DNA from 3 places in the Lysinibacillus sp. YS11 genome. Region 1 is predicted to be linked to each of the others. Evidence: riboswitches for the same ligand, from Rfam matches in the RefSeq annotation. Region 1 holds a riboswitch; each other region holds the start of a gene.

Region 1 (10,891 bases):
GAATCGACGTGTTTGCGCATCACATACACCAGTATCTAATGATGGTACAACACTAAATAAACGAATTTTTCCTTCTGAATCATTTAATGTTACAGGTGATAGGTCATTCGCTAATACCGTAAAATCTGGAGCTTGATCGCCCACCTTTACTTCATTTCCTACTAGTGTCACTGGACCATTTTTAAATGTTACTTGTGCCATCTAAACGCCTCCTAATCATCATATGTACATAATATTACTAAATGAAGGGAATTAATTGCAACTATGATAGCTTACATACTTAGAAATAGATAAGACTGTCTCCTAATTTGAGACAGTCTTATGTTTATTGTTCATTTTTTTCCTCTAGCTTGGCTAAGTCTATTTTTTCTTCTTGCACAGTAATTTCTATATGTTCTTCTTGTTTTGGTAAAGTAGTCGGTGTTGAAGCCTTTTCAATAAAGATTTTTTCGTGTACCACTGTTGTATCGGCAAAATAATCATGTAAGCCTTGATTTTCTGGCAAAATCACTACCAAAATATACAGTGGCATAAAAATATTATTGATGATACGACCAATCCAATCACGGAATAACACATCTGACCAAGTTAGCTGATCGTGCTTTAATGAAATTACACGTAATCCGAACACCATTTTCCCTAGTGTTTGCCCAAAGAACTTGGTCATCAGCACAAAATAGCTATAGTAGAAAATTGCTGTAATAATAGAAATTGGCGCATACCAAACCGAATCAGATAAAGACCAATCCATTAAATAGAAGATAGGATTGACGAGTATTCCACCTACAGCAGAAATGATGAATCCGTCTAATAAAAATGCCCAAAATCGTACCCAAAAACCAGCAGTTTTTAATGCATAGTTTTTTTCATGTGCTGATTTTCCTGAAGTGTTTATATAGAAGCCATTTTCCAATGAGGGTGAACCTTGCATAACAATTTCATCGTTTGTCATTGTGCTCCCCCCTTAGTATTCCCCATATAGATACATCATTTTCGGAGCGCTATAGTCCGTCATGATTTTCATTAGCATTTTTTCTTCGGCAGAGGGACCGAACATGGAGCCAATTTTCATACCTACGTACGATTGCCAGCCACCCATATCGTATGAATACTCAAATAAAGCTGCATCTTCAAGTCCATAATCCTCACGAAGAGCTGCAATGGCCGCTTCTTCATCACCAATTTCATCAATTAACCCTGCTTCAAGTGCTTTTGTACCGCCAAGAATACGACCATCTGCAACCTTCTTCACTTCTGCTTCAGACATATTACGTCCCTGCTCTACAATATCTACAAATTCTTCGTACGTTTCATTAATCATATCTTGCATCATTGCACGTTCCTCTGCTGTCACTTCACGCATTGGACTTAGCATATCTTTATGCTCTCCCGATTTAAACGTTTCAAATTTGACTCCTACTTTTTCAGCCAGCTCTTGATAGTTAATTGATTGCATGATGACACCAATAGAGCCTGTTATTGTATCACGATGGGCAAATATTTTATCTGCTGGTGCAGAAATATAATAACCACCTGAAGCTGCCATAGAATCCATTGATACATAAATTGGAATTTGTCGTTCTTCTTTTATTTTTAGTAGCTTTTTATAGATATCTGCAGATTCCTTTACACCACCACCTGGTGAATTAACGCTTAAAACAACACCCTGTATGGACTCATCATATAAAATATTATCCAATTGTTCTAAGAAAAATTGATGATCATAGGCAACTGGTTGCCACAATGTACTTGAGCCGATATCTTGAATCGTTCCATCTACCTTTAAATAAGCAATTCGCTTATCAAAATTCTCCCCTTCAATAACATTTTCATATACATCTAAGCTATTACCTGCCATTAAGCTATCAAAATTACCTAGGAAATCTGCTTTAAATAGCGCAAAAATGGTATTAATTCCTAACGAAAATAGTAAAAGAACACCAGCCACTACTAAAGCAACCCACCTTTTTACATTCATGTCTTTCCGCCTCCTCAACACGTAATACGTATGACTTGCCAATTTGTTTCATTTTTTTGCAATAATTAAACACAAAAAGCTTTAAGCTATGTATTTCCTCATATTACCTTACCTAAAAAAATAAAAAAATCAAAGTCCATACCTTTGATGAACTTTGATTTTCGACATTATTTCCTAGGAAATGATTATAATTGGAGGTGTTTGATTTCTTGTTGCCGTAATTCGACACGTCTAATTTTCCCAGAAGATGTTTTTGGTAGTTCCTCTACAAATTCAATAGCACGTGGATATTTATAAGGAGCGGTCAATGATTTAACATGACTTTGGAGTGTTTGAATAAGCGCTCCATCACCTTTTTCACCATTGCGCAGAACAATAAATGCTTTGACAATATTTCCTCTTACTTTATCAGGGCTCGCTATAACAGCAGCCTCTTTTACAGTTGGATGTTTCATTAAAGCATCCTCTACTTCAAAAGGGCCAATTGTATAGCCTGAGGATATAATAACATCGTCTCCTCGTCCGTCAAACCAAAAGTAGCCATCTTCATCTTTATAGGCACGATCTCCTGTAATATACCAATCCCCACGAAATTGTAAATTTGTACGTTCAGGATCATTTAAATATTTTTTAAAGAGTGCTGGCGTTTCGCGATGAACAGCAATATCACCAACTTCTCCGATTGTAACAGGTTTGCCCAAATCATTAATAATTTCAACAGTGTTGCCAGGAGTAGGTTTTCCCATAGACCCAACTCTCGCTTCCATCCCTACCATTGTGCCTACCAATAATGTATTTTCCGTTTGTCCATAGCCATCTCGCACTTGTAATTTGAATGCTTCCAAGAATACTCTAATAACCTCACTATTTAATGGCTCACCAGCTGATACAGCTTGGCGAATTGCACTTAAATCATATTCATGTAAATTTTCAAGCGCTGCCATAAAACGATATTCAGTTGGTGTACAGCATAGTACATTGATTTTGAATCTCTCAAGCAATGCTAAATAAGAAGCTGCTTCAAATTTACCTTTGTAGACAAATGCAGTAGCACCACTGCCTAAAGTAGCTAGAAATGGACTCCAAATCCATTTTTGCCACCCTGGTGCTGCAGTCGCCCAAACAATATCATTTTCTTGTACACCCAACCAATGTGGTGCTGTTGTTCGTAAATGAGCATAGCCCCAACTATGCGTATGCACTGCTGCTTTTGGATTTCCTGTTGTTCCGCTTGTATAGGCTAAAAATGCATTGTCTGTGCTTTTTGTTGGGATAGGATTTATGTAGGTTGTAGGTTGATTATTCATTTTTTCAAGTATGTTCTGCCAAGGTTCATGTGCATTCCCTATGACAAATTGCGGTATGTCTTGTAAATTTCCCACTTTATCGAACTGTTCAATATAGGGTTCAAATGCAATAACTGCTTTAGCATTTGCATGATGAATTCGATACTCAATATCCTTTGTTCTTAACATCTCAGAACTTGGAATAATAGTTAAACCCGCTTTCAATGCAGCAATATACACAATATATGCTTCAACCGAACGTGGTACCATTACTAAAATGACATCACCTTTCTTTAAACCTTGCTTGGTGAATACATGTGCTGCTTGATTCGCTTTTTCCAATAAATGTGCATATGTAATACATTGGATGTCTTGGTTTTCTTCATAAATGATTAAAGCATTTTTGGCTGCATCCTGAGCATATTTTTCAATTTCCTCTACTATGTTATACCATTCTGGTGCAACTAAATCTTGTCTTTTCATGGCAATTGCCCCCTTTTGTTATGACACATTATAAAACTCTTTTTTCAGCATTTTCAATGGTTTGTGCTTAATTTCGGTAAAGTCATGACAACTATCATACCCTCCTATATGGCATCGGTCACATTTTATCTATAGGAAAACTTGCTATTGAATACAAATGAAAAGTATGGTACATTTTGGTCAACTAAAAGCAAGATTGCAGGGGGACTCGTAAGAGTTGAGAAGGTAAAACCTGACCCTTTGAACCTGTTAGTTAATACTGACGTAGGGAGCAATAAACATCGTTTTCAGATGAAAGGCTCTTTTCGTGCATTTTTACACAAAAAGAGCCTTTTTTGCATGCTTACGTCCATCCCTAAAGGAGGACTACAATGATTTTTCAAACAATTCGTCAACAGCAACCACTTATCCATTGTATAACCAATTATGTAGTGGCAAATTTTCAAGCAAATGGTTTATTAGCGATAGGTGCTTCACCAGTAATGGCCGATGACTACCAAGAGGTAGAGGAGATGGTGGCCATTGCTCAAGCATTATTAATTAATATTGGAACACTTAATGATCGCACAAAAAGTGCCATGTTATTAGCAGGTGAAAAAGCCAATAAACTTGGTATTCCTGTTATTTTAGATCCTGTCGGAGTTGGAGCCACAACTTATCGTAAGGAAACCGTAAGATACTTACTGGAAAACATACACTTTGCCGTGATTCGCTGTAATCTCGGCGAGCTAGCAGCAATAGTTGGTGTAAATTGGCAACAAAAAGGTGTCGATAGTGGTCATGGCACTATCGCTATGGAATTAGAAGCCACATCATTGGCTCAACGCTATCAATGCATTGTTATTGTCACAGGAGAACGCGATTTTATAACTGATGGCAAGCATAGCCAATGGATCGCTGGTGGTCATCCACAAATGACGGAAGTAACGGGTACAGGTTGTTTACTTAGCGCAATTTGTGGCGCAGCCTATAGTGTAAGCCATAATCCTTACCAACAATTAACAGAAACACTTACTTACTATAAAAAAGCAGGTGTACTGGCATCCGCATTTACTGCAGACATTGGTGATTTTCAAATAGCCTTACTCAATGCTATACATCGCTTATCAAAGGATGGTGCAGCTTCATGCATATTGTAACAACAATCGCTGGCTCAGATAGTGGTGGTGGCGCGGGTATACAGGCTGATTTAAAAACATTTCAGGAATTAGAAGTGTTCGGTACTTCTGTTATTACTGCTCTAACTGCTCAAAATACTTTGGGTGTAACAGGTGTTTGCCCTATTGACGTTTCCTTTATAAAAAAACAATTAGAGGCCTTAGTAGAAGATTTTCCAATCGCTGCGATTAAAACAGGAATGCTTTATTCCTCAGAAATTATCAAAGCAATTGCACACAAGATCAGGGAGCTAAACATTCCACTGATTGTTGATCCGGTGATGATTGCAAAAGGTGGGGAAAGCCTATTACAGCAAGAAGCTATCGATGCCTTACGCTCAACTTTATTACCACTTGCTACGGTTGTTACGCCCAATATACCCGAGGCAGAGACACTTACTGGGAGATCTATTCATCATTTTGAAGATATGAAAGAAGTAGCTCAAAGCTTGTTACAGCTAGGTGTACAATGTGTCATCATTAAAGGTGGTCATTTAGCAGATCCACTTTATGCCATTGATTATGTATTTTGCAAAAATGGACGTTCTTTTTCTTTGCAGTCTCCACGAATCCAAACAAAAAATACGCATGGTACTGGATGTACATTTTCCGCAGCACTTACTGCTTTTCTTGGACAAGGATTTGCTCTGGAAAATGCCATTATAGAAGCTAAAAAATTTATCCAATTAGCTATTATGTTTAATTTATCGATTGGAAATGGTCATGGACCCACTAATCATTTTGCTTATCAACAGTATAAGGAAGGCTGTGAGGTGATTATTCATGAAACGTGAGGATTTGGAGCTTTATTTTATTATGGGTACGAGCAATGTTCCTCCTCAAGAACAACCTATCTATATCCTAGAAAAAGCCTTGCAAGCAGGCATTACAATGTTTCAATTTCGTGAAAAAGGTCCTCACGCGTTAACAGGACTTGCCTATGAACAATTTGCACGCCAATGTCAAAAACTATGTCATCACTATCATGTGCCCTTTATCATTAATGACGATGTTGATCTAGCGATACGACTAGGAGCTGATGGTGTTCATATCGGACAAGATGATTTACCTGTAAGTGTAGCACGTAAAAGAATCGGGAACATGATTCTTGGTGTATCTGTCCATTGCGAGGAAGAATTGCAAATAGCTATTAACCATCAAGCTGATTATGTTGGTATCGGTCCAATCTTTCCAACATCCTCTAAAAGTGATGCACAACCACCATGTGGTACATCTTTTTTACAGGAGGCACATTCATTACATCCTGAATTACCAATTGTAGCAATTGGTGGAATAAATTTCACAAATGTACATTCTGTATTTCAAACGGGGGTTGATGGTGTTGCTGTTATTTCAGCTATTTGTCAAAGCAAAGATGTTGATCATACAGTAGCTACATTTAGATCCTTATCTCGTATAAATAAATGATCAATAAACAAACTAAAACCAGTGCCTTTTACGGTCACTGGTTTTAAGTTTATAAATGCTTAATCAGCATTTATTGGTTGTTGTTTGGCATACCTTTTAATTGAGATTCTGCCATTTGTACAAGACGTTTAGTGATTTCACCACCAACGGAACCGTTGGCACGAGCTGAAGCTTCAGCTCCTAATTGAACACCAAATTCTTGTGCAATTTCGTATTTCATTTGATCTAGTGCTTGTTGTACACCAGGTACTGCAAGCTGGTTTGAACTACGGTTGTTGTTTGAAGCCATGTTTCTCACCTCCTTGTGAATATAGAATGTGCGATATTAGATTTTTAATACAAAAAATTTAGAGGTAAATTGTACCTCTATTGGAATAACAATATCCATACAAAAAAGCCGTCTCAAAATGGGCTTTGAGACGGCTTTTGAATCCTTATAGTAGATCTGCAAATTTATCTTGTTGTTCTTCTTTCTTAGGGAAAATATAGACCTCGCGATTCTTCACTGCTCGCTCGATCAATTCATCAAAGTCAGAGAAGCTTTCATAATGCTCAACCTTTTCAAGCTTCGGTTTTGTTTTTGGACTTGCTGGTGTAAAAATCGTGCAGCAATCTTCAAATGGCTGAATAGATGTTTCGTATGTGCCGATTTTTTCTGCAATATCAATAATCTCTAATTTATCAGTTGAAATCAGCGGACGAAGGATAGGTGTATTTGTTACTGCGTTTATTGCTGTTAAACTTTCAAGCGTTTGACTCGCCACTTGTCCAAGACTTTCGCCCGTTACAATAGCAAGTGCACCAATTTCCTCACGCACCTGATCAGCAACCTTCAACATCATTCGGCGTGTTGTCGTCATCGATACATTAGAAGGTACTTTTTCTTTAATAAGAACTTGTATTTCAGTAAAAGGAATGACATGCAAGCGAATACTAGCACCAAATTTTGTTAATTCATTGGCAAGCACCTTAACTTTTTCCAATGAATTTTGGCTTGTATAAGGTGGACTAAAGAAGTGAATTGCCTCTAATCGCACACCACGCTTCATCATTAAATAACCTGCGACAGGGCTATCAATACCGCCAGATAGCATTAATAAAGACTTGCCATTTGATCCTACAGGCATTCCACCTGCACCAGGAATGACTTGTGCCATCATATAAGTTGCATCATGGCGAACTTCTACACGTAGCTCAATATCAGGCTGCTTCACTTTAACAGATAAATTTTGAAATTGTGGTAAAACATAGCCACCGATCTCACGTTGGATGGCATGAGATTCTAAAGGAAATGTTTTATCAGTACGTTTTACCTCTACTTTAAATGTATGTGGCTCATCTTTAAATGTCTCCATAATAGTGATAGCGAGCTTTTTCATACTGTCCATATCTTTTTCGCATGCAGCGACAGGGCTAAATGATTGAATACCAAAAATTTTAGGTAAACCTGTAATTAGCATTTGCATTTGTGCTTCGTCTTCTATGGCAATAAACATACGGTCACGTTCTGTGCGAATATGCAGTTGTCCTAAATCTGCAAAGGCATGACGAATATTTTCACGTAAACGGCGGATAAAATCCATTTTGTTGCGACCTTTTGTAGAAAGCTCACCATATCTAATTAAAATTTCTTTCCAAATCATTTACTTTTTTTCTCCTTTGAGTTCCAACATTACTTCTGCTAGTACTTGTTTAAAGTTTTCTATATCTTCTATTGTGTTATGTGCGCCAAAGCTAAGGCGAATCACGCCTTTTTTATAATGCTCATCAAGGTGAAGCGCCTCGACGACATGACTTGTTTTCGTTTGCTTGGAAGAACATGCACTTGATGTCGACACAATGACACCACGTTTTTGCATAGCATTAATAATGACTTCCCCTTTTAAATCACGAACACTAAATGACACAATATGCGCAGCTCCCTGTGGCGTTGATAAAACATGGACTGCTTCGCCATAACTTTCTAGCTGAGTTCGGATTTCATCGTGCCATTGACGGTATTTATTTGTGCGTTCGTTCATTGTTTCAACAGCAAGTCGAGCCGCTTTCGCTAAAGCAACAGCTTGCGGAACTGCTACAGTACCACTACGCATACCAAATTCCTGACCTCCACCAAGAGCAAAGGGCTGCCATCTTATGGGTTTACGGAATGCTAACACTCCTGAGCCTTTAAAGCCATGAATTTTATGACCAGAGATAGAAATACAGTCAGGTCCTTCTTCTTTAAAGGATATTGCTAATTTCCCAAAGCTTTGCACAGCATCAACATGAAAGGCAGCACGACTCATTTCATGAATCATTTTTGCTGCTTCCTTAATAGGCTGAATTGCACCCATTTCATTATTCACATGCATGATGCTAACTAAAATTGTTTCTTTTCGTATTTTAGTACGAAGCTCATCTAGAGAAATCACACCTCTTCGATCGACACGAAGATATTCAACATCATAGCCCTCTTTTTCAAGTTGTTTCATTGTTTCTAGCACTGATGGATGTTCAATTTCAGTCGTTAAAATATGCTTTCCTATATGCGTATTACTACGTGCTATGCCAAAAATAGCTGCATTATTTGATTCTGTACCACCTGAAGTAAATAGCACATTTTTTGCCTCTGTCTGCAAAATATCTGCTACTTGCTCACGCGCACGTATTAATAAATCATTTGCTTCAACACCCATAGCATGGATGGAAGCAGGGTTGGCATAATACTGCTCATTTACAACCATAAAAGCCTGCATAACCTCTTTTAAAGGCTTAGTTGTTGCACTATTATCCAAATAAATTGTATTAACCATAACTTTTCACACACTTTCAAAACGTTGATTTAACGGTATTTATCATAACGCAATCTTTGGCGATTGACCACTAACTTTAACAATTATTTAAATTTTAATTGATATCCTACATTTTTTTCACCATCGTGACAAACTCTGTTGGTGTACTAAATTCAATTGCTTTAACAAAACCAAATTTTTCATAAAGATGGATTGCTCTCTTATTAAATAGTGCAACTGTTAAACGTAATGGCAGCTGATATTCTTCTTGAACTGTTTGAACAATAAACGAAAAAAATGCCGTTCCTAATCCTTGACCCGTTAGATTTGGCTTCAACCCAATTCCAATATCTATACAGTGTTCTTCATACGCCCCAAAACCTTGCCCTTTTGGCACTTGGGCTGCTTTACCTGTACAATAATAGCCAATTAATTCACTATGATTATTAAAGATCGCAAAGTAAGGATTATCAAGCATTTCTTGTACATTTTCACCCGATAATTCATTATTGTAAAAATCGTAAGGTGCTACATATCGCCATTGTAAAATTTCACTTGCGAAATGTTCATTCATTTCTTTGATTGACAATTTCATACTGAATCACATCCTAATCTAAGCATAAATAGAAAGCTGTCTAAAAAGTAATCGCTATACTTTTTAGACAGCTCAAAATGTTATTTGAATTATTTTGCTATGAATTCTTCGGCAACCATTTCTTGAATACGCTTTAAGGCACCTGGCTCCATTTCTTCCACTGCTGTACCTGCTTCTTCTAAAGCCTTTGCATAACGGAATTGATGGAAAGCCTCTTCTGCTTCTCTTAAACGTCCGTTCAATTTTGGGTTCGATGCGCGATGGCGATTACCGTACTGAATAATACGCTCAATGAGCATCACATTTTCTATTAACTCATGTGCCTTTACTTTAACATCCTCTACACAGAGTGTTGCTGCATTTAGATTATTATGAACAGTACCCATATTAAGTGGTACTTCTTGCAAGCTTTGCATGACAACATAGATGTGCTCTGCTGCCTCATCAAGCCGTGCATCCATCTCCTCAGGAATTCCTGGAATATTTGCCTTGTTCAATAAACGATCAGTATCCTGTAATATTTTCTTTAAGTTTTCGACTTGAGCGCGTGCCTTATTTTCATCTATTCGAAGTTTCTTCATTGTATTCGATAGATGACCTTGTTCTTCGTGAATTCGTTCAAGCTCTTCACTAATTTCGATTAACTCTTCCTGTAAGCTAGAATAAGCTGATTTTTCTTCCCTAACTCGCATAGCTAATAGATCATAGCGACGTTGCAGTGCTTCCAATTGTTTTAAAGCGGCTTTTGGAATTTCGGCATCTTTTTCATTTAAATGATAACTTTGCTGTACATACGTTGCCTCGTCATTCACTAATTTTGTTGAAGAAATGACATTGGTAATAGAACTTAATAAACGATCACAATTTTGATCTACATAATTTTTAGCAATAACCTCTTTTTCAAGTAAATCATAAAAATGGTCGATTTCTTCATTTATTTCTGTCACACGCGGTTTAACAACTTTTAAATTCAGCTCTGCAAGTTCGAGTTTTAATGCCTCGAATTCTTTTTCATATTTATTAAGTGCATCTGTCAATTCTAAATGCTGTAAATAGTAAGATTGGTCTTCCATTTCACGCTGACCATTACGCAATTCCTGAACCGCACCTGGTAGCTTCACTTGAATTTCCGTTAAGATGGTTGGAACATCATTAATATATTCGAATGTCTGCTGCGATTCTTGATTTAA
Region 2 (10,891 bases), 1.0 Mb from region 1:
CAACATTTTTAGAGGTGACAATCCATCGCGATGGTAAAAAGTATCGTCAACGCTTTGAACATGGTGGACAGCCTGTCACAACACTTGAAAATATTGGGCAGACCAAGCAGACAGGAACGCTTGTTCATTTCCTACCAGATGAAACGATCTTCTCTGTCACAAAATTCAATTATGATACGTTAGCAGAACGATTACGTGAATCAGCCTTTTTATTAAAGGGCTTAAAAATTGAATTAATTGATGAGCGCGAGGAAGGCAAGAGCGATGTGTTCTTTTATGAGAATGGCATCGAGGCTTTCGTTGCGTATTTGAATGAGGAAAAAGATGTCCTTCATCCAGTAAAATATGTAGAAGGCGTACAGGATGAAATCGAAGTAGAGTTCGCTTTCCAGTATAACGATGGTTATTCAGAAACGATTTTATCATTCGTTAATAATGTCCGTACACGTGATGGTGGTACACATGAAACGGGTGCAAAGGCAGCATTGACACGTGTCTTTAATGAATATGCAAGAAAAATTGGCCTATTAAAGGACAAAGATAAAAACCTTGAGGGGACAGATATTCGTGAGGGCTTAGCAGCGATCGTGTCTGTTCGTATCCCTGAGCATTTACTGCAATTTGAAGGACAAACAAAGGGCAAGCTTGGGACAAGTGAAGCTCGTTCTGCAGTAGATAGTGTAGTGTCTGAGCAAATTTTGTATGTGCTAGAGGAAAATGCAGAGTTATCAGCTTCTCTTGTTCGTAAAGCGATTCGAGCGCAGCAAGTGCGTGAAGCAGCTCGTAAAGCGCGTGAGGATGCACGAAATGGCAAGAAAAACAAAAAGGGTAGTACGATTTTATCTGGAAAATTAACGCCAGCTCAGTCACGTAATGCGGCAAAAAATGAGCTGTATTTAGTCGAGGGTGATTCTGCGGGTGGCTCTGCTAAACAAGGTCGTGACCGTACATTCCAAGCGATTCTGCCATTGCGCGGGAAAGTAATCAACACAGAAAAAGCCAAGCTACAGGATATTATGAAAAACGAAGAAATTTCAACGATTATCCATGCGATTGGGGCAGGTGTTGGTACGGATTTTGCGGTGGAGGATTCTGCCTACAATAAAGTAGTCATCATGACCGATGCGGATACGGATGGGGCACATATTCAAGTCTTGCTATTAACATTCTTCTATCGTTATATGCGTCCGCTCATTGAGTCTGGGAAAGTCTATATCGCACTACCGCCGCTTTATAAAGTCTCAAGAGGTACAGGGAAAAAAGAAGTCATTGAATATGCTTGGACAGAAAGTGATTTACAAAAGGCCATCAAGAAGGTTGGAAAGGGTTACATATTACAGCGCTATAAAGGTCTTGGTGAGATGAATGCAGACCAACTGTGGGACACAACGATGAACCCTGAAACACGGACATTGATTCGTGTCACAATCGAGGATGGTGCACGAGCGGAGAGACGTGTCACGACGTTAATGGGTGATAAGGTGGAACCACGTCGTAAATGGATCGAAGCCAATGTAGACTTCGGTATGGAGGATGATTCTAACATTTTAGAGAATGAATTCATCCAACAAGAGGAGGACCAAGCATGAGTAGTACAGAAAAGTTTCAAGATTTACCGTTAGAAGAAGTAATGGGTGACCGTTTTGGTCGCTATAGTAAATATATTATTCAAGACCGCGCGTTGCCTGATGCACGTGACGGTCTTAAACCAGTACAGCGCCGTATTTTATATGCGATGTTTACGGAAGGCAACACACATGATAAGCCGTTCCGTAAATCCGCAAAAACAGTGGGTAATGTAATTGGTAACTATCATCCGCACGGCGATAGCTCTGTGTATGAAGCGATGGTACGGATGAGTCAGGACTGGAAGGCACGTCATATGCTTATTGAGATGCACGGGAACAATGGCTCGGTAGATGGCGATCCTCCAGCTGCAATGCGTTATACAGAGGCGAGACTATCAGCTATTGCCGCTGAAATGCTACGAGATATTGGCAAGAAAACGGTCGAATTTGTGCCAAACTTTGATGATCAGGATATGGAGCCAACTGTATTACCAGCACGTTTTCCTAACCTTTTAGTCAATGGCTCTACAGGAATTTCCGCTGGTTATGCGACAGATATTCCGCCACATGCCTTAGATGAAGTACTGGATGCTGTGTTGATGCGCTTAGACAAGCCTAATGTTACTGTAGATGAATTGATGACGGTGATTAAAGGACCTGATTTCCCAACGGGTGGAATCATTCAAGGTGTTGATGGCATTAAAAAGGCGTATGAAACAGGTCGTGGTAAAATCATCGTCCGTGCACAAGCAGTTGTTGAACCAATTAAGGGTGGTAAAGAGCAAATTGTTATCACTGAGTTACCATATGATGTAAATAAAGCGAATCTTGTGAAAAAAATTGATGAGCAACGTGTAGATAAACGACTAGAAGGCATTGCAGAAATTCGAGATGAATCAGACCGTACAGGCTTACGTGTCGTAATTGAGCTGAAAAAGGATGTACCAGGACAAGGAATTTTACAGTACTTGTTTAAAACAACGGATTTACAGGTAGCTTATAATTTTAATATGATTGCCATTCATAATCGTCGTCCAACGATGATGACATTGCCATTATTGCTAGATGCGTATATTGCCCATCAAAAAGAAGTGGTAACAAACCGTTCTATTTATGATTTGCAAAAGGCAAAGGATCGTTCCCATATTGTAGATGGATTAATTAAAGCCCTTTCCATTTTAGATGAAGTCATTGCGACGATTCGTTCTTCAAATGATAAGAAGGATGCGAAGCTTAATTTACAAGCAAAGTTTGATTTTACAGAGGTACAGGCAGAGGCCATTGTAAGCCTGCAATTATATCGTTTAACGAATACGGATATTACAGAGCTTCGTCAGGAACAGGACGAGTTAAATAAGCTAATTGCGAAGCTAGAGGGGATTCTGCAAAGTGAGGCTAAGCTTGTGCGTGTTATTAAACAAGAGTTGCTAGATATTAAGAAACGCTTTACAGAGCCTCGCCGCTCGAAGATTGAGCAAGAAATTGAAGAAATTAAAATTACATTGGATGTCCTTGTGCCAAGTGAAGAGGTTGTCGTAACAGTAACGAAGGATGGTTATATTAAACGTACATCCACACGTTCTCATGCCGCTTCAAACGGGCAAGATTTTGCCATGAAGGATTCAGATTATTTATTGTATGAAGCAAACTTAAATACACAGCACCATCTACTGCTTTTCACAAATCGAGGCAATTATATTTATCAGCCTGTTCATGAGCTGCCTGATATACGCTGGAAGGATCTCGGCCAGCATATTTCAAGTATTGTACCAACAGGGGAAGATGAATCGATTATTGCGGTTTATGGTTTCGAAACATTTGACCAACCAAATACGTATGTCTTCACAGCCACAAAAGATGGCCAAATTAAGCGCTCACCACTCGCAGACTATGCGGTAACGCGTTATTCAAAGCCAATTAAAACGATGAATGTCAAGGCTGGTGATGCGATGATCTATGCATCATTTGTAACAGATGACGTGGAGCTGATGCTCACAACGGATACAGCCTATGCGATTCGTTTCCCAATGGAGGAACTACCTGTGACAGGTGTGAAAACAGGTGGTGTGAAAGGGATCACACTAAAAGATGGAGAAGCCTTAGTTGGAGTCAATGTATTACAGCCTGATGTTACCCACTATGTAGTGATTGTGACACAGCGTGGGGCCGTGAAGAAAATGAATGTCGCTGAAGTTGAAGTAGCAAGTCGTGCAAAACGTGGACTAAAAGTATTAACAGAGTTAAAAGCAAACCCTCACCGAATTGTGGCAGTTGTTCAAGCAACAGACGAGGAGCAGGTTGTGATTGAAACTGAAAAAGGTGTTCAAGAGATGATTGACGTACAAGCATTGTCTCGTGCGGATCGCCATTCCAATGGTTCATTTAAAGTGGATATTGCAACAGATGGAGCAATTTCTCATGTTGTAACAGCCAAAAAAGAACAGAAACCAAGCTAAAAGCATGCCCAGCCTCTTAGGAGCGCTGGGCTTTAAGCTCTATTCAAAAATAGCACCTTGTCATTTAAGTGAAACTATGGGTATAATAATCATCGAAAAGTTCATAGCGAAAGAATGTAGGGGGGCTAGTAATTGCTAGCTGAGATTGTGTCCGGTAGACGCTGACCCTTTGAACCTGATTTGGCTCGTACCAGCGTAGGGAACATCTATTCAAAAAGCAAAGTTTTGAAGATTGATTGCAATACGTCTGGGAGGAATCCTAGGCGTTTTTTTATGTTTTCAAGCAACAGCTTGCCAACATTGTATACGCTTTCTTCTGGTGACAACATTCATTCATGAACACTTTCATATTACAAACTGGGAGGCTTTCGCATGAAAAAATGGTTTTTTATTTTATTGGCAGCACTATTGACATTAGTAGGCTGTAGTGACAAGGATGACAAGCAGGCTGCAGACAAGCTGAAAAAGGTGTCTGTGGTACTGGATTGGACGCCGAATACAAATCATACAGGACTATATGTTGCCAAAAAACTCGGTTATTTTGAGGAACAGGGTTTAGATGTTGATATTATTATGCCTGGTGAGGCGGGCGCAGATCAGCTTGTTGCTTCTGGAAAGGCGGATTTTGGCGTGAGCTATCAGGAAGGCATAACACAGGCACGAGTCCAAGATGTGCCGCTGGTCTCCATCGCAGCAATTATACAGCATAATACATCTGGCTTTGCTTCTATTGCTTCGAAGGGCATTACATCACCAAAGGATTTTGAAGGTAAAACCTATGGTGGTTGGGGCGCACCATTAGAGCAAGCCGTTTTACAATCACTCATGCAAAAAGAAAAGGCAGATATTAATAAGCTAGATATCGTCAATGCAGGGGATTTAGATTTCTTCACAATGATGGAAAAAGATATAGATTTTGCTTGGATTTATTATGCATGGACTGGGATTGAGGCTGAGCTGCGTGGGGAAAAGATTAATATGCTATATCTTACAGATTATAGTGATCAATTGGATTATTATACGCCAGTTTTAGCTACAAATGAAAAAATGATACAGGACAACCCGGATGTAGTCAAAGCCTTTGTGGCAGCTGCATCGAAGGGCTATGAATACGCAATTGAAAACCCAAGTGAAGCGGCTGATATTTTAATCGAAGCGGCCCCTGATTTAGATAAAGCGTTAGTGCATAAAAGTCAGGAATGGCTGGCTGATAAATATCAGGATGATGCCAAGCAATGGGGAGAGCAAAAGCTTTCTGTGTGGGAAAATTACGCGAAATGGATGTCTAGCAATCAAGTATTAGAGGGCGAATTTGATGCGAAAAAAGCCTTTACTAATGATTTCTTACCTAAAAAGGAGGCCAAATAAGATGGCAAATTCATTAATCAGTGTACAAATCATTCCGAAGACAGAGAAATATGAAGATGTTATACCATATGTCGATGCAGCAATTGCGGTGATCGATGCTTCTGGGGTGAAATATGAGGTACATCCATTGGAAACAACGATGGAGGGTGAGCTTTCAACATTGCTCCAAATCATTGAAAAAATGAATGAGAAGATGATCGAACTTGGTGCCATTAATGTCATTACACAAGTGAAAATTTTATATCAGCCAACGGGTATTACGATGGATACATTAACGGAGAAATATCAGTAATGAAACGTGCATTACAGAAGGGAAGGACGATAATTTTTATCGCCTTCCTCTTGTTCATATGGGAACTAATCGTGCGGTTTGCTGAAGTTCCTCATTGGTTAGTACCCACACCAAGTAGTATTTTGTCAGAAGCCATCCAGTCGTATCAAACCTTTCTACCACATGCATTCGCTACAGTACAATTAGCTCTACTAGGATTAGCCATTGGCATCGCTTGTGGGCTAACGGTGGCAATAGTGTTGCATCGATTTACATTTATTCGAGAACTGTTTTATCCAATTCTTATTATGTCGCAGAATGTTCCTATTCTAGTCTTGGCACCGCTCCTTATTATTTGGTTTGGCTTTGGCTTATTACCGAAGCTTATCATTATCTGTCTTGTGTGCTTTTTCCCGATTGTCATTGCAGCGATGGATGGATTTAGACAAACTGCTCCAGAATTAAAGCATTATTTTGCCATGGTTGGTGCTACAAGGGCACAAACCTTTTGGAAGCTGGAATGGCCTTATGCCTATCCCGCTATTTTTTCAGGCATTAAAATTGCGGCTACATATAGTGTGATGGGGGCTGTGATTGCGGAGTGGCTTGGTGCAAAAAAGGGTATTGGTGTTTACATGACCCTAGCCCAATCCTCCTTCCGTACGGATCGCGTATTTGTGGCAATTTTTGCGATTGTTCTCTTGAGCTTACTATTGTTTAGTGGTATTCGTTTAATTGAAAAATTCATGGTGAAGGGAAGAGGCTATCATGCTCAGCATTCAAAACATCGCTAAATCCTTCGATGCGCTCAAAGTCCTTGATCAACTTTCTTTTGACGTCAAGGATGGAGAGTTTGTGGCCATCGTTGGTCCTTCAGGCAGTGGTAAAAGTACACTTTTTCAATTAATTGGTGGTGTTTCGCCAATTGACCAAGGAGCCATTTTATTAAATGGAGAGGATATCCAACAAAAAAAAGGAACGATTGGCTATATGCCACAGCAGCCATGTCTATTACCCTGGCGTACAATAGTAGAAAATGTCACGCTTGTAGAGGAATTACAACATAAACCAAATGTTGAACGTGCCAAGGAATGGTTAGAAAAGGTTGGTCTTGCCTCTTTTATCCATGCCTACCCGAACGAACTGTCTGGAGGCATGCAGCAGCGTGTGTCCTTTATTCGAGCAATGGTCAGTGATAAGCCGATTTTATGCTTAGACGAACCATTTTCTGCGTTGGATGAATTTACTCGACTGGAAATGCAAGCATGGCTTTTATCTATCTGGGAAGAGTACCGCAAATCCATTCTATTTGTTACACATAGTATTGAGGAAGCTCTCTTTTTAGCAGATCGCATACTTGTTTTAACCAAACGTCCAGCTACCGTTAAAAAGGAAATCATCGTGCCGTTTGAGAGACCTCGGAAAGAGGAAATTCGACATTCTGCAGCATTCACAGCGTTAAAGCAACAATTATTTATGTATTTACAGGAGGAAAAGGGTGATATGTATGTTGATTGATGCGCATATTCATTTGGATCAGTACACTGATGAGGAAATTCCTTCCTTATTAGAAGAAGTGAAAGCTGTAATCGCGGTTAGTATGCAATTTTCCTCTTGTGAAAGAACGTTGCGTTTATCGAATAGCTATCAGCAAGTAAAGGCTGCATTTGGCTTTCATCCTGAACAGCCTTTACTAAGTCCAAATGATGAGACAGCTTTATTTGATTGGATTCATTCGCATCAGGATGATATGGTTGCTATTGGTGAGGTGGGTCTACCTTATTATTTAAAACAAGAGCAAGCGATTGATGAACGTCCCTATGTGGCGCTATTAGAGCGTTTTGTTGTATTGGCGAAGGAACTGGACAAGCCAATTGTGTTACACGCAGTATATGAGGACGCCCATATTGTGTGTGATTTGCTGGAAAAACATCAGCTTCACGAAGCCCATTTTCATTGGTTTAAAGGGGATGAAGCTATTGTGAAGCGCATGATAGAGCGTGGTTATTTTATTTCCATTACGCCAGATTGCTTGTACGAAGAGGAAATTCAACAGCTAATTCATGCTTATCCCATTGAACTAATGATGGTAGAAACGGATGGTCCTTGGCCGTTTGAGGGACCGTTTACGAAGAAGCGTACATCTCCCTGGATGATGCACTCAACGATTGAGGTGATTGCCTCCATCAAAGGGCTATCAACACAGGAAGTGGCCAAAATTATTACGCAAAACACGAAAACATTTTATCGGCTTTAATAAGAAAAAGCAGTATAGGGTACGAGTTATTCGTCCTTATACTGCTTTTTATATTTCGTATAATCATGCTCCAATTTTTCGTTTTTTGTTTTCGTTAGACGTTCATGTGTACTAAAAGAGATAGATTGTCGTTTTTTTTCAACATCTTTACCAACTGTGCGTTTAATGTGCATCCGTTTCTTTTTAGCTTTAGATTGTGACATGAGCATCGCCTCCAATTCATTTTTAATTCTATAGTAGCGAATAGGGAAGAAAAAGTAAAACCTCGTAAGCAAGATACTTACGAGGCTGTCGAGTGTATTAGTGAGATACGTCCTGTACAGAAATACCTGTGTTTGCTTTAACGTCAACTTCACGATACTTCGCATCATCTGTTTCTTTAGAAAGTAATGTGCCGATGAAACCACCAAGGAAACCAAGTGGTACAGAGATTAAGGCTGGGTTCGTTAACATAATTAAAGGATCACCAACGAAAATTGCCTTACCTTCAACTGGATTCCAAACGTTTGGAGACATAGCAACTAATACTAACGCAGAGATTAAACCTGTTAACATCGCAGTAACAGCACCCGCTGTATTAAAGCGTTTCCAATAAATTGTGTAGATGATAACTGGAAGGTTAGCAGATCCTGCGATACAGAATGCTAAAGATACTAAGAATGCAACGTTTAATGTTTGTGCACCAAGTGCTAATAGGATAGAAATAACAGCGATTGTAATCGAACCGATACGAGCTGCAAGAACTTGCTCTTTTTCTGTAATTTTACCCTTTTTGATAATTTGTCCATAAATATCATGAGATAGGGCAGATGCACCAGAAAGTACAAGACCTGCTACTACCGCTAAAATTGTTGCGAATGCTACTGCACAAACGAATGAGAATAGAATGTCGCCACCAAGTGCTTCCGCAAGAAGTGGGGCAGCCATGTTACCTGCAGCGTTTGCTGCGATAATATCTTCTTTCCCAACGAATGCTGCTGCACCGAAGCCTAAGAAAATTGTTAGAACGTAGAAGATACCTACGATCCAAGTAGCCCAAATAACAGATGAACGAGCTGTTTTCGCGTCTTTTACTGTGAAGAAACGCATTAAGATATGTGGAAGACCCGCAGTACCTAATACTAACGCAATTAACATAGAGATTGTATCAAGTCCATTTGTATATTTAAGACCTGGGTTTAAATAAGCAGCTCCACTGTCAGTAACCGTTGTCATTTCTTTAAACATTGTAGAGATACTGAAGCCAAACTCTTTTAATACTAAGAACGAAATAATAACTGTACCCAACATTAAAAGACAAGCTTTAATAATTTGTACCCAAGATGTTGCTGTCATACCACCGAATAGTACGTAAGTAGTCATCATGAATCCTACGATTAATACGGCGATCCAATAGTCGATTCCTAAAAGTAATTGAATAAGTGCTCCTGCACCAACTAGTTGTGCAATCATGTAGAATAAAACAATTGTAATAGTGCTTAAAGCAGCTGTTCCACGGACTTTGGCGTTATCAAAGCGCGCTGTAATCATGTCAGCTAATGTAAATTTCCCAAGGTTACGTAATGGCTCAGCAACGATATATAATACCACTAAGTAAGCTACTAAATAACCAATAGAGAAGAAGAATCCATCAAATCCAAATAATGCTACAGCACCAGCGATACCCAAGAAGGATGCTGCTGATAAGTAGTCACCAGCGATAGCTAGTCCATTTTGCCAGCCTGTTAAGCCACCACCAGCAGTATAGAAATCACTTGCTGAAGATGTACGTTTAGATGCCCACCATGTAATAACTAATGTTAAACCAACAATGGCTACGAAGAAGAATATGGCTGTAAGACTCATTCCGTTACTCATCGGCGGCCACCTCCGTTCTCGTATTCAGCGATAATCGCTTTTGCTTCTCTATCGAAGCTGTTTGCCTTTGCTACATATAAATGACATAACCCCCATGTCATGATGAAAAGACCTGCTGCATAGATCCACACCCAAGTAATTTCCCCAAATGCCTTTTGGTGTAGAATTGTCGTGTACGATGTCAGAATTGGTAACAACATGTATGCCGATAAAAATATGGCAGTCATTGACCAAAGAAAAGAGTTCTTTCTTCGTACAAGAGACTTAAATGATTCTTGATTTGCAATTGAATCATAGTCAATCACGATACCTTTTTTTGCTTGATTGTTCGCCATTAACATTCCCCATTTTGTGTATATTTTTTCTACCTCAAGACTTGATTTTGCTAGTTTAGTGAATTCACATTTTCATTTTATGTAACAGTTCACAAAATTGCAATACATTTCAGAAAAATTATGTAAAAAAAATTTTTCAGAAAATACTCCTAAGAGAGAAAAAATGGCGCAAAGCCAAGAATATAAAGGGTTTTAGAAAATTCAGATAAATAAATGAAGTGAAGAGAAATCTAGATTCTTAACAAAAAATGAAGGGTAAATTTACAAAAAAATCTTGTTTTTTCAATTAAAAATAAACACTATTTACCTAGTGAAAATTGGATTTTTTCTGTTTTTTGGAAGTAAAATAATATTGTTCGATAAATAAATTGGTAGATATTGAATAACAAAAAAGGCGAAAAACTCGACCAAAAATCGAATTTTTTGCCTATTTTTTTGCATTTTTTGAATTGAGATTCATTATGCAGGAGGTGTATAAATATTAATGTGAAATATCAGAGACAGACACGCCTGTATTTGCTTTCACACGAATTTCTTTATAAATACGTTCTGCTTCTTCCTGTGGCACTTTGTTAGATGAAAGAACAGTACCTAAGTATCCAGCAATAAAGCCTAATGGAATTGTAATAATCGCTGGAACAGCAAGTGGCACAAGGGGTTGTCCAACAAAGATAGCCGCACCTTCAACAGGGCTCCACACATTTGGTCCCATTGCTCCTAAAATTAAACATGATACTAACCCCGTTACCATCGCAGTTACAGCACCTGTAGAATTAAAT
Region 3 (10,891 bases), 510 kb from region 1:
CTTGGTCCATCGTAGCAGTTCCTTCAGCTAAATGGGCAGCAAAGGTTTTCCCTCAATTAACAGAGGAGCAGCAAGTACCTGCATTATGGGAAGCTATCTTTAAAACGGTTCATATTGGAGAAGGCAATGCAGTTGATAATTGGCGTCAGCATGTAGCTAATTTAGAATCTCGTGCACAGCTTTTAAATAATAAAAAGTATGCAAAGCTTCACTATACAGCACCTGGTACAGATTTAACAATCGCTTTAGCACCACAACATAAATGGCTAACTGGTGGTAGTAAAACACCAGAAGATAATGTCTTTGTGGCCAATATGCCAACAGAAGAAGTTTATACACTGCCAATGAAACAAGGTGTAAACGGTTATGTTAGTAATACGAAGCCATTAGTCTATCAGGGCAATATCATCGATGGCTTTAAATTAACATTTGAAGAGGGCAAAATTATTAAGGCAGAGGCTGAAGTAGGACATGATTTATTGCAAGAGCTTATTCAAGTGGATGAAGGCTCAAGCTACTTAGGTGAAGTAGCACTTGTCCCTCACGAGTCACCAATTTCAGCGTCGGAAATTTTATATTTTAATACGCTGTTTGATGAAAATGCTTCAAACCATTTAGCTATTGGTGAGGCATATCCGACTTGCTTAGAGGGTGGTAGAGACCTAGAAAACGGTCAACTTGAAGCATTGGGTGCCAATATTTCTGTGACACACGAAGACTTCATGATTGGCAGTGGAGAAATGGACATCGATGGTATTTTACCAGATGGTACAGTTGAGCCAATTTTCCGCAAGGGTAGCTGGGCATTTTAAATTTTTAGTCAATAAGAAAAGAGGGAAGCAGATGAAACGATTATGTAGCTTGGTAGGTATGACAGTATTATTCATGACAATTTGTGTTTCATCTGCTTTTGCTCAAACAGAAACCTATGTGGCTATTGGCGATTCCTTAGCAGCAGGTCAAACACCCTACAAAGAAATTGATGTAGGGTATAGTGATTTGATTGCCATGAAATTAAGTTCGATTGGTCAATTATCATTTTATACAAAAGAACTTGCTTTTCCAGGCTTTACTACGGCGGATGTATTAGAACGAATACGATCTGAGGAAGCGGAAAATTTATTAGCAAATGCGACGCTTATTACAATTTCGGCAGGGGCTAATGATTTATTACGTCTTGTCCAGGTAAACCCAAATGCAGGAACCTTAGCTTTTTCACAGCTTCAGGCAGATTACGCTTTAAATTTGGCAAGAAAAAATATGCTATCGATTTTGGATGAATTAGAAGAACGTGCGCCTAAAGCAAAAATCTATGTTATAGGGTATTATTTTGCTTATCCAACAGTTCATCCGACGCAAAAAGAAGGAACCAATGCCCAGCTAGTTAGATTAAATACGATTTTACAACAACAAGCAGAGCAAGCTGGCGCAGCTTATATAAATGTCTATGATGCCTTTGGATTGAATGCAACCAACTACTTACCAAATAGTGCTGATGTTCATCCAAATATTGAAGGCTATCGACAAATGGCTAACTCATTTTTACAAGTTTATAGTGGTAGTGATGCTTTAAACATCTCTTCAGCAGAATTGCCAAAGCCAAATCCCAAGTCATTTGAGGAAATCCTAAAGCAACAATCATCAGCGAAACCTCAGAAGCAAAATGTGACACAACATCAATCTCCTCGTATGACTTACGTAATTCAGGGATTCCCGGGATATAAGGCATTTATCAAATACATCTAAATAACAGGTATCTAAGGCATCTTACTTATAAGATGCTTTTTTCTATGAAAACCAATTTTGGCTAGAACTACTAAACCTTTAGTGTTCACTAGATTGGGAATAGTCATGCTAAAATATAGAGAAGACTAGGAGGTACTAGAATGAAAATATTTCATACAGCAGATTGGCATTTAGGAAAGCTTGTTCAAGGTGTCTATATGACAGAAGATCAACATTATATTCTTCAACAATTTATACAAGCGATTGATGAGGAAAAACCAGATGTAATTATCATCGCAGGTGATTTATATGATCGTTCGATGCCTCCTATTGAGGCAGTTAATTTACTAAATGATGTATTAGCGAAAATAGTATTAGAGAAGAAGATTCCTGTTCTAGCAGTGGCGGGAAATCATGATAGTGCAGGTCGTTTAAATTTTGGTAGCCGTTTAATGAGTGATAGTGGTTTATATATTAAGGGCCAATTTACAAAAAATCATGCCCCTATTGTTTTGAATGATCAACATGGGGAAGTACATTTTCACCTAGTGCCCTATGCAGAGCCAGCTGCTATTCGCAACATCTTTGAAGATGAATCAATCCGTTCTCATCAAGACGCCATGCAAAAAATTATTGAGTATATCACGAAAGACATGGACACAAGTAAGCGTCATGTTTTTGTTGGACATGCCTTTGTGACGAAGTATGGTGAGGAGAAAGCAAATACTAGTGATTCCGAGCGACCCCTTTCCATTGGAGGCTCAGATTGTGTGAATGCAGCTTTATTCAAACCTTTTCACTATACGGCGCTTGGGCACTTACATAAGGCACATTTTGTTTTAAACGAAACCATACGCTATGCAGGCTCTATCTTAAAGTACTCGTTATCTGAGCATTTACATGAGAAAGGATTTTTAATCATCGAATTAGATGAGCAAGGTAACACCACAGTAAGTAAAAGAAAGCTTGTGCCAAGAAGAGATCTACGAGTAGTAGAAGGGCAATTAGAGGAGTTATTAACGCTCACACCAAGTGAGGATTATGTATTTGTTAGATTGACGGATAAAATATCTGTGACTTCACCGATGGAACGTATTCGTAGTGTATTTCCGCACGCTATGCATGTGGAGCGGAAGGTACTAAGACAAGATATGCCACGTGAACTACAAGTAGTAGAAGCTGAAAAACTAGAAGATATTGATTTATTCCGTTCATTCTTCACCAATATTATTGGCATTCAGCCTGATGAAGATACGGAACGCCTATTCACAGAGATGTTACAGGAGTTATTAGATGAGGAGCGAGAGACTGTAAAATGAAGCCTTTAAAGTTAACAATTACAGCGTTTGGTCCATATAAAGACACGGAGGTAATTGATTTTCAAGAGCTAGGGGAGCATCGATTGTTTGCCATTTCTGGAAAAACTGGTGCTGGTAAAACAACCATTTTCGATGCTATTTGCTATGCTCTTTACGGATCAGGTAGTGGGGAGGACCGGCAGGATACAGCTTTACTAAGAAGCGGCTTTGCACATGATGAAGTTTATACAGCTGTAGAACTCGTCTTTGAAATGCATGGAAAGGTCTATCAAATAGTACGACAGCCAGGTCATATTAAAGAAAAAAATAAAACGGTTACTGGAAAGAAAATAGAGCTAGCAGAAGTAAAAGACGGAAAGCTAGATTATAGCATTGTAGAAAAACAGCAAACGCTTGAAGTCGATAAGAAAGTGCAGGAAATCATAGGTCTCACAAAAGATCAATTTAGCCAAATTGTCATGCTACCTCAAGGTGAATTTAGAAAACTATTAACCTCTGATTCAACAAATAAAGAAGTAATTTTACGGAAAATCTTTAAAACAGATCGTTTCGGTGTCATGGCGAAAAAGCTTGATGCCAAGCGTAAAGAAGCAGAAAGTGATCTTGAGCGTGCCAAACAATTAAAAGAACATTTACTTGGTCAAATTGTGGGCGCCTTACCACAACGTTCTTCCACTTTATTCACAGTGATTGCTGATAATACCGAAAATTTACATCAACTGACAGAGGCACTTGATGAGGAGCTTAGCTACTATAAGAAATGTGGAGAAGATGAACAGTCATACTATGAAGAAGCGTATAGCCTTCATCAAAAAGAGCAGGAATATTATCGCTTAGCAAAAACGCTAAATGAGCAATTTGATGAACAAGCTAATCGACAGCAACGGCTACAAATGCTTTTACAACAGCAGGATTTATACCAAGCAAAGGAGAAGGAGATTGCTTTAGCAGAACAAGCAGAGCGACTGGTGCTCCTCGAACAACAATGCAAGGATTTACGTGCTGAACTGAATGTTAAAGAGATAGCATTTCAACAAGCAAAGGTTAAGCAACAGCAGTCACAAGAAAAGTTGCAAGAAGCGCAAGAAAAATATGAGATAGAGCAGGCTAAAGAATCTGAACGACAGCAAATCTTACAGCAGGAGATGCAGATGCTAGCGCTTTTACCGAAATTTGAAGCCTATGAAAACAATATACAGCAGCTGCAAATAGCGGAGCAATATGCTGAAAATGCAAAACGAGCAGTAAATGATAACGTCAAACTTTTGGAAAATGAACAAGAGCAATTACAGCATTTTTCTCAATCATTAGAAGGCTATGAAAAACAGGTTGAACCCTATGAAAGCTATTTAGAACAATTACCGAAACTACGGGAACAGGTTGCTTTAATCAAGCAAGCGGATAAATATAAACATGCCGTAGATTTAGCTAAGCAGGATGTAGTTGCTTCAGAAAGTCTCTATCAAGAAAGTAAAGAGGCACTTCAACTTTTGCAGCAACGATGGCTGACGAGTCAAGCTAGTATTTTAGCAGAACAACTGAAGGAAGGAGAACCCTGTCCTGTTTGTGGTAGTATGACACATCAGAAAGCACACAATGAGCAACTGGAAGTTATTGAGCTTGCTCAAGTGGAAGCATTAAGAGCGAAGGCATCATCAGACGAGCGTAAGTATTTAGAGAAAGAGGCATTTTTAGCATCAGCGCAGCAACTTCTTCAAGATACATGGCGACAACTCGAGGCTCAGCATATTAAGCAAGAAGACCAACCACAGATCACCGCTACTCTACATGAAGTGGAACAAGAGCTTGCTGCATTAAAAATTATTCAACATCAATTAGCTGATGTGCGATTAAAAATAAAGCATCAGCATGACCGAATAGAGCAGCTACGAAATAAGCATATGAAGCTAGAGCAATATTTAGCAGAGCAGATAAAAGAATGGACAAAATTACAAGCGGTTGTAGACGAACAACTTAAGCAGATGCCCCCTAATTTACCAACTTTACAGCAATTAAAGCAACAACTAAATGAAGTTAGTAAACAGAAAGAAGAGCTTCAAAAAAGTTGGCAAGTGAGTCAAGAAAATTTGCATGCAGCAAAGGAAGCAGCTAGCAATGCAACACTAACTGTAGAAATTGCCAAACAGTCCTTTGAGGAATTACAGCTTAAAATGAATGAAAAGCTTCAGCAATTTTCAGCAGATATGCAAGAAATAGGTTTCGAAAGCTATGAGGCTTATGCAACTGCTAAACGGAGTGCCATACAATTGGATGCACTTCGAAAAGCATGTAGCGACTATGCTTTACAAGTACACACGTTGCAAATTCAGATTACCGAAGGGGCTACATACCTTCAAGGAAAAGAGAAGCAAGATTTAGAGGCGATGGAAGCAAGAGTAGAACAGCATCGAGTTTCCTATGAGGAAGCATTTAAACGTTTACAACAGATCAATGGCTTTATACAAGCATGCCAAGGCTTTAGTAAAAAGGTGGAAGAAATAGCGAAAGAGCTTCATTTACTTGAACAAGAAGCAGGGCGAGTAAAGGAGCTTTATGGATTATTAAATGGACAAAACTCGAAAAAGCTATCCTTTGAGCGTTATATACAAATTAACTACTTAGATCAAATTACAGAAGCTGCCAATATACGTCTGTATCATTTATCAAACGGTCAATTTGAGCTTAGACGTTCAGATAGATTAGAAAAGCATGCGAAGCAAAGTGGCCTTGGTCTTGATGTTTATGATGCTTATACAGATCAATTACGAGATGTCAAAACTTTATCAGGTGGCGAAAAGTTTAATGCTTCGTTGAGCCTTGCATTGGGGATGGCAGATGTGATTCAAAGCTACCAAGGTAATATTCATATTGAAACGATGTTTATTGATGAGGGCTTTGGCTCGCTCGATGAGGAATCACTAAATAAAGCAATCGATACATTAATTGATTTGCAGGATTCTGGTCGTATGATTGGCGTTATTTCGCATGTACCTGAATTGAAATCCGCGATGCCAGCAGTTTTACATGTGGAAAAAACATTAAATGGCCATAGTCAAACCCATTTTGAAGTGAAATAAAACGAAGGCGTATTTCCTTTAAAAGGAATACGCCTTCGTTTTATTTTTTTCGGGTTGTGGTTGTAGGCGTTGTGCCTTTTTTTGCAGCCATTACTTTTTTGACGATAGGAATAACAATAGGTGCTAACTTAACGGCAGTTTTTACAACGTTTGATACTTTCATCCCAAAACAGCTCCTTTTACAATTACTACTTCCTGTTTCACTTAAAAATAAAACATTAACGGATAACACGAACAGCCTGAATTATATTCCAAATCACAATACCTAGTGAGACGAGAGCATAGATGGCGAATGAAGCAAACCAAATAATCATCACTGTATTATTACTGGAGGTTGGATCTATACTAAATGTGGAAAAAACAAAGACAATAAAGAACAGGATGCCAAAAACAAAAGGAACTAAATGAGAGACAAGTGCACGAATCGAATGTTTTTTTACATCACTATCTTTTGTCACGAAATATACAATTAATGGAACGATAAAAGGGGCGAAGAAAATACTAAGATAACTAAAGGCAGCTAAAATTTTTTGATTCTCCATAGTTGTACCTCCTTTTTAAATATTTACGCATGAAAAACAGCAAAGTTTCAAAAAAATGATGTATGGAAGGTTGTAATCTTTCAATCCTTTGCGTACAATGAGAGTGTTCAAATAAATTCAGATGTAACGACCACAAGGGGAGCTGATGATGTCAGCTGAGACTGGGCACGTAATGCCTTGACTCTTCGAACCTGTAAGTTAACGCTTGCGTAGGGATGTGGATAGAAACCGACACTTGTACGATGTGAGGCTCTGTCCTGACATCGTTTTTTCCTCCTTAAAGGAAAAAGGTGTCAGAAAGAGACATATCAGCGCTTTTCTATTCCTGCTCTTGTATCCTACATCGGAACAAAGGAGAGAATATGTATGGACAAAAAAAGACTATTAATGCTAGTGGAGATTGCGATTTTTGCAGCGATAGGTCTCGTACTGGATCAGGTTTCCTTTAAAGTATGGGCACAAGGCGGCTCAGTTAGTCTTGTTATGGTACCGATTATGTTAATAGCATTTCGCTGGGGCTTAGTAGCTGGTCTTACTACGGGACTACTTGTGGGTGTTATGCAAACAATGTTTGGTTCTTATATCGTGCACTGGCTACAAGGATTACTAGATTATGGCGTTGCTTTTACTGTTGTAGGATTAGCGGCGGTTGTACGTGGACCAGTATTAGACGCTGCTAAACATATGAACAAAACAAAAATGGCACTTTATATAATCATAGGTACCGTTTTCGCAGGCTTCTTACGATACACAGCACATACAATTGCTGGTGCTGTATTTTTTGCCGAATATGCGGGTGACCAGAATGCATGGATCTATTCCATCATCTACAATGGTACATATATGCTACCAGCAACCATTTTAACGGCTGTCGTTGGTGTTCTTTTATTCACAGCCGCTCCCCAATTAATGCAAAGAAAAGCTTAATGCTAGTCCCTTCACAGGCGTGGAGGGACTTTTTTGTCGTGAATAACTCTTTTAGCACTTTGCAAAGTAGGAAAGCATACAATATTTAAAGCGTTTATCGTTATACGCATAAAAAGTTATGTTATATTAAAGAATAGATATTAGATGAAAGGGACGTTATACATGATTGTAAAAACGCAAGAAGAGATTGAAGCTTTTAAAAAAATAGGACGCATTTGTGCTGAAATTCGCGAAGCAATGAAAGCTGCTACAAAACCAGGTGTTACAACACTTGAGCTTGATGAAATTGCTGGTCGCATGTTTGCAGAGGCTGGCGCTATTTCAGGACCAAAGGGAGAATATGATTTTCCAGGGTATACATGTATTAGCGTCAATGAAGAAGTAGCACATGGTATTCCAGGAAAGCGTGTTATTCAAGAGGGAGATATCGTAAATATTGATGTTTCAGGCTCTTTAAATGGCTATTTTGCTGACACAGGTATTTCATTTGTTGTGGGTGATGGCTATGAGGACAAAGAAAAGCTTTGCCGTGTTGCTAAAAGTGCCTTTGATCGAGCAATGACAAAGGTAAAGGCTGGATCTAAATTAAATCAAATTGGTAAAGCTGTTGAACGCGAGGCAAATGCTAATGGGTTAACTGTTATTATGAATTTAACAGGTCATGGCTTAGGTCAATCTTTACATGATGAACCAAACCATATTTTAAATTATTACGATGCATGGGATACTACTATTATGAAAGAAGGTATGGTCCTTGCGGTTGAGCCATTTATCTCAGCAAAGGCAGAGCATATCGTAGAAGCAGGTGATGGCTGGACATTCGTGACGCCTGATAAATCACTTGTAGCTCAAATCGAACATTCAGTCATTGTAACAAAAGATAAACCAATTATCTTAACGTCATTAGACGAAGAATAGGATGTAATGAAAAAATCCTGCTAACCAATTTATTTTTGGTAGGCAGGATTTTTTTAATAAATAAAATGCCAACAAAGAGAACACCGCATAAAAATAAAGCAGCTGTAGTGACAAGTAGCTCATCAAAACCATTATGTATGGCGATTCCAATATAAGCCCAAATAAAAACACTTGGATACACAACATCAAAGTGATGGAAACGGATATGTAGCGCAATGGCTCCTCCTAAAGTAAGTAAAATCACTGCCCAAAGAGGCGTACTAAGACCAAAGCCGTTCCAACCATAAGCCGTTAACGTAAAGCTTGTATTTGTGATAAAAATAAATGTCATCCATGCTAAATAAATAGAGAAAGGAATACGACCAAACAAGGATTTGTCCTGAAGAGGGTACGTATTATACAACATAAACAAATACAAGACTAAGAGTAATGTAATGCCAAGAGAAACAATAAATAACTCATGGTGCCAGACATATATCGTCAATGCTTGTAATATATTTATGCAACTAAAAAGCGCAGACTGTTTCAAAGTTGTCTTTTTCATGTTCATAACTAACCAATAACCGAGTAAAAAATAAATGATAATCCAAATTACATGACTTACACTAACTGGTGCAAATACAACAGAAAAACGATTAGCGATTTCTAGCGAAGATTGACCGTTGATGTTCACGAAAAAGGATGAAAAGGTTAGGATGATTGAGACAAGATAAGAGATTGTCATCAAGATAAACCGAGGCATGTTTTCCTCTCCCTTCGTGTTAGATTGTATAGGGAAAAGACAAATAAGTATAGTACTGTCACTTTTTTTATTATAACGGAAATTTCCAACAATGTATCGTGTTGTTTTACTATTAATACCTACAATTTACCATGTCTGATAGGCATCCATATATTTCTTTAGTACAATAAGAATAGCCAAATAAAAGGAGTGAAGTTTCATGACACAAAATTTGAAAAATCTAGATCTAACTGTTGAACTAGACAAAAAGATGTATAAAAAGAAATTAAAAGTACTCCAATATGAAATGTTGAACGCACAACAATTTTTATTAAAAAACAAGATTGGCTTGATCTTGGTATTTGAAGGAATGGATGCAGCTGGTAAAGGTGGCGCTATTAAACGATTAATCGAACGTGTCGATCCCCGCGGTTATGTTGTACATCCTATTTCTGCTCCTCAAGCTCATGAATTACGCTACAATTATTTACAACGATTTTGGAGAAAATTGCCTCAACATGGGCAAATCGCTATTTTTGATCGCTCGTGGTATGGCCGCGTACTAGTAGAACGCATCGAAGGATTCGCAACAAAGGATGAATGGTCTCGTGCTTATGAAGAAATTAATAATTTCGAGAAGATTTTAACTGCAGGAGATTACATAATTATTAAGTTCTGGCTTCATGTTTCAGATGAGGAGCAATTAAAACGCTTTAAAGAACGTGAACAAAACCCTTATAAATCTTGGAAGTTAACAGCCGAGGATTGGCGCAATCGAGATAAAACACCTCAGTATATTGAAGCAGCAAATGCGATGTTTGAAAAGACAGATAAAAAAGATGCACCATGGGTCTTAGTCGCTGGAGATGACAAAAAGTATGCACGTGTTCAGGTGCTACAGGAAACTATTGCACACATTGAACGAGAGGCTCAAAGGCGTGGTCTTCATTTAACAAATGTGTTAGACAATACTCAACTAGAGGATGCTGATTCCTCCAGCTTAGAAATAGTAAACGAGAAAAAGAAAGAACAAAAAACTAAATAATTGAATTGTGCTGCTATGACAATAAGACATAAGCTGTTTTGGTTGTAGCAGCCTGTTTTTTTACATACAATGAAATATAAATAGGGTTTGCAATTATGGCTTGTAGCCAATGAAACAAAGAGAAATGTATTGATTTTTATTGGAAGGCTAGTGTGGAGAAATGGTGCTTAAAATTTGGAATCTATTAAGAAAAAAGGGTGGGAATGTGGTAACAATAAAGGGGGAAAAATGCTACATCCGCACATTCCAAGAAAAAGATGCACGAAGTTTAACGGGTCTCGTAAGCCGTAATAAATACTTTTGGTCTATATACGAGCCACTGCAAAGACCTGAATACTATACAGTCGATGCTCAATACAAAAAAATTCAAGAAAGTCTCTATTTAATGGAGTCTAAGCGTGAATTTACTTTTGGTATTTTTGAGCATAGTACAAATAATCTAATAGGGCATATTGCACTTTATGCTGTCAAACGCTTACCGTACTCGAGTGCATTTGTTGGCTATGCGATGGATGAGATTTATGTTGGAAAGGGCATTGTCACAGAAGCTGTGAATATGGTGGTCCGATTTGCATTTGAACAAATTGGTCTACATCGTGTAGAGGCCTACGTATCGA

Evidence for each region. Region 1 has a riboswitch for thiamine pyrophosphate ahead of thiM (hydroxyethylthiazole kinase). Riboswitches for the same ligand answer to the same signal wherever they lie in the genome.
Region 2: it holds a riboswitch for thiamine pyrophosphate, as region 1 does, so the genes downstream of both, LBYS11_RS11805 (ABC transporter substrate-binding protein) here and thiM (hydroxyethylthiazole kinase) in region 1, are expected to answer to the same signal.
Region 3: it holds a riboswitch for thiamine pyrophosphate, as region 1 does, so the genes downstream of both, thiT (energy-coupled thiamine transporter ThiT) here and thiM (hydroxyethylthiazole kinase) in region 1, are expected to answer to the same signal.

The regions. Positions count from the first base shown of each region.
Region 1 covers NZ_CP026007.1:3,410,265-3,421,155, forward strand. Annotated here, with positions in the region: gene tpx (thiol peroxidase) at 1-201, opposite strand, end outside; gene LBYS11_RS17065 (RDD family protein) at 326-952, opposite strand; gene sppA (signal peptide peptidase SppA) at 965-1,978, opposite strand; gene mbcS (acyl-CoA synthetase MbcS) at 2,164-3,747, opposite strand; TPP riboswitch at 3,938-4,035, shown strand; gene thiM (hydroxyethylthiazole kinase) at 4,119-4,886, shown strand; gene thiD (bifunctional hydroxymethylpyrimidine kinase/phosphomethylpyrimidine kinase) at 4,874-5,698, shown strand; gene thiE (thiamine phosphate synthase) at 5,688-6,332, shown strand; gene LBYS11_RS17095 (alpha/beta-type small acid-soluble spore protein) at 6,403-6,621, opposite strand; gene thiI (tRNA uracil 4-sulfurtransferase ThiI) at 6,767-7,975, opposite strand; gene LBYS11_RS17105 (cysteine desulfurase family protein) at 7,976-9,127, opposite strand; gene LBYS11_RS17110 (GNAT family N-acetyltransferase) at 9,234-9,701, opposite strand; gene ezrA (septation ring formation regulator EzrA) at 9,791-10,891, opposite strand, start outside.
Region 2 covers NZ_CP026007.1:2,385,252-2,396,142, reverse strand. Annotated here, with positions in the region: gene parE (DNA topoisomerase IV subunit B) at 1-1,589, shown strand, start outside; gene parC (DNA topoisomerase IV subunit A) at 1,586-4,024, shown strand; TPP riboswitch at 4,133-4,243, shown strand; gene LBYS11_RS11805 (ABC transporter substrate-binding protein) at 4,397-5,392, shown strand; gene LBYS11_RS11800 (thiamine-binding protein) at 5,394-5,684, shown strand; gene LBYS11_RS11795 (ABC transporter permease) at 5,684-6,457, shown strand; gene LBYS11_RS11790 (ABC transporter ATP-binding protein) at 6,432-7,181, shown strand; gene LBYS11_RS11785 (TatD family hydrolase) at 7,171-7,920, shown strand; gene LBYS11_RS23255 (hypothetical protein) at 7,947-8,123, opposite strand; gene LBYS11_RS11780 (solute symporter family protein) at 8,221-9,765, opposite strand; gene LBYS11_RS11775 (DUF485 domain-containing protein) at 9,774-10,112, opposite strand; gene LBYS11_RS11770 (solute symporter family protein) at 10,594-10,891, opposite strand, start outside.
Region 3 covers NZ_CP026007.1:3,922,263-3,933,153, reverse strand. Annotated here, with positions in the region: gene LBYS11_RS19780 (aminopeptidase) at 1-812, shown strand, start outside; gene LBYS11_RS19775 (SGNH/GDSL hydrolase family protein) at 844-1,746, shown strand; gene LBYS11_RS19770 (exonuclease SbcCD subunit D) at 1,887-3,044, shown strand; gene LBYS11_RS19765 (AAA family ATPase) at 3,041-6,121, shown strand; gene LBYS11_RS24040 (hypothetical protein) at 6,162-6,284, opposite strand; gene LBYS11_RS19760 (magnetosome magnetite crystal formation protein family) at 6,340-6,663, opposite strand; TPP riboswitch at 6,789-6,896, shown strand; gene thiT (energy-coupled thiamine transporter ThiT) at 7,030-7,590, shown strand; gene map (type I methionyl aminopeptidase) at 7,753-8,508, shown strand; gene LBYS11_RS19745 (hypothetical protein) at 8,480-9,250, opposite strand; gene LBYS11_RS19740 (polyphosphate kinase 2 family protein) at 9,450-10,274, shown strand; gene LBYS11_RS19735 (GNAT family N-acetyltransferase) at 10,435-10,891, shown strand, end outside.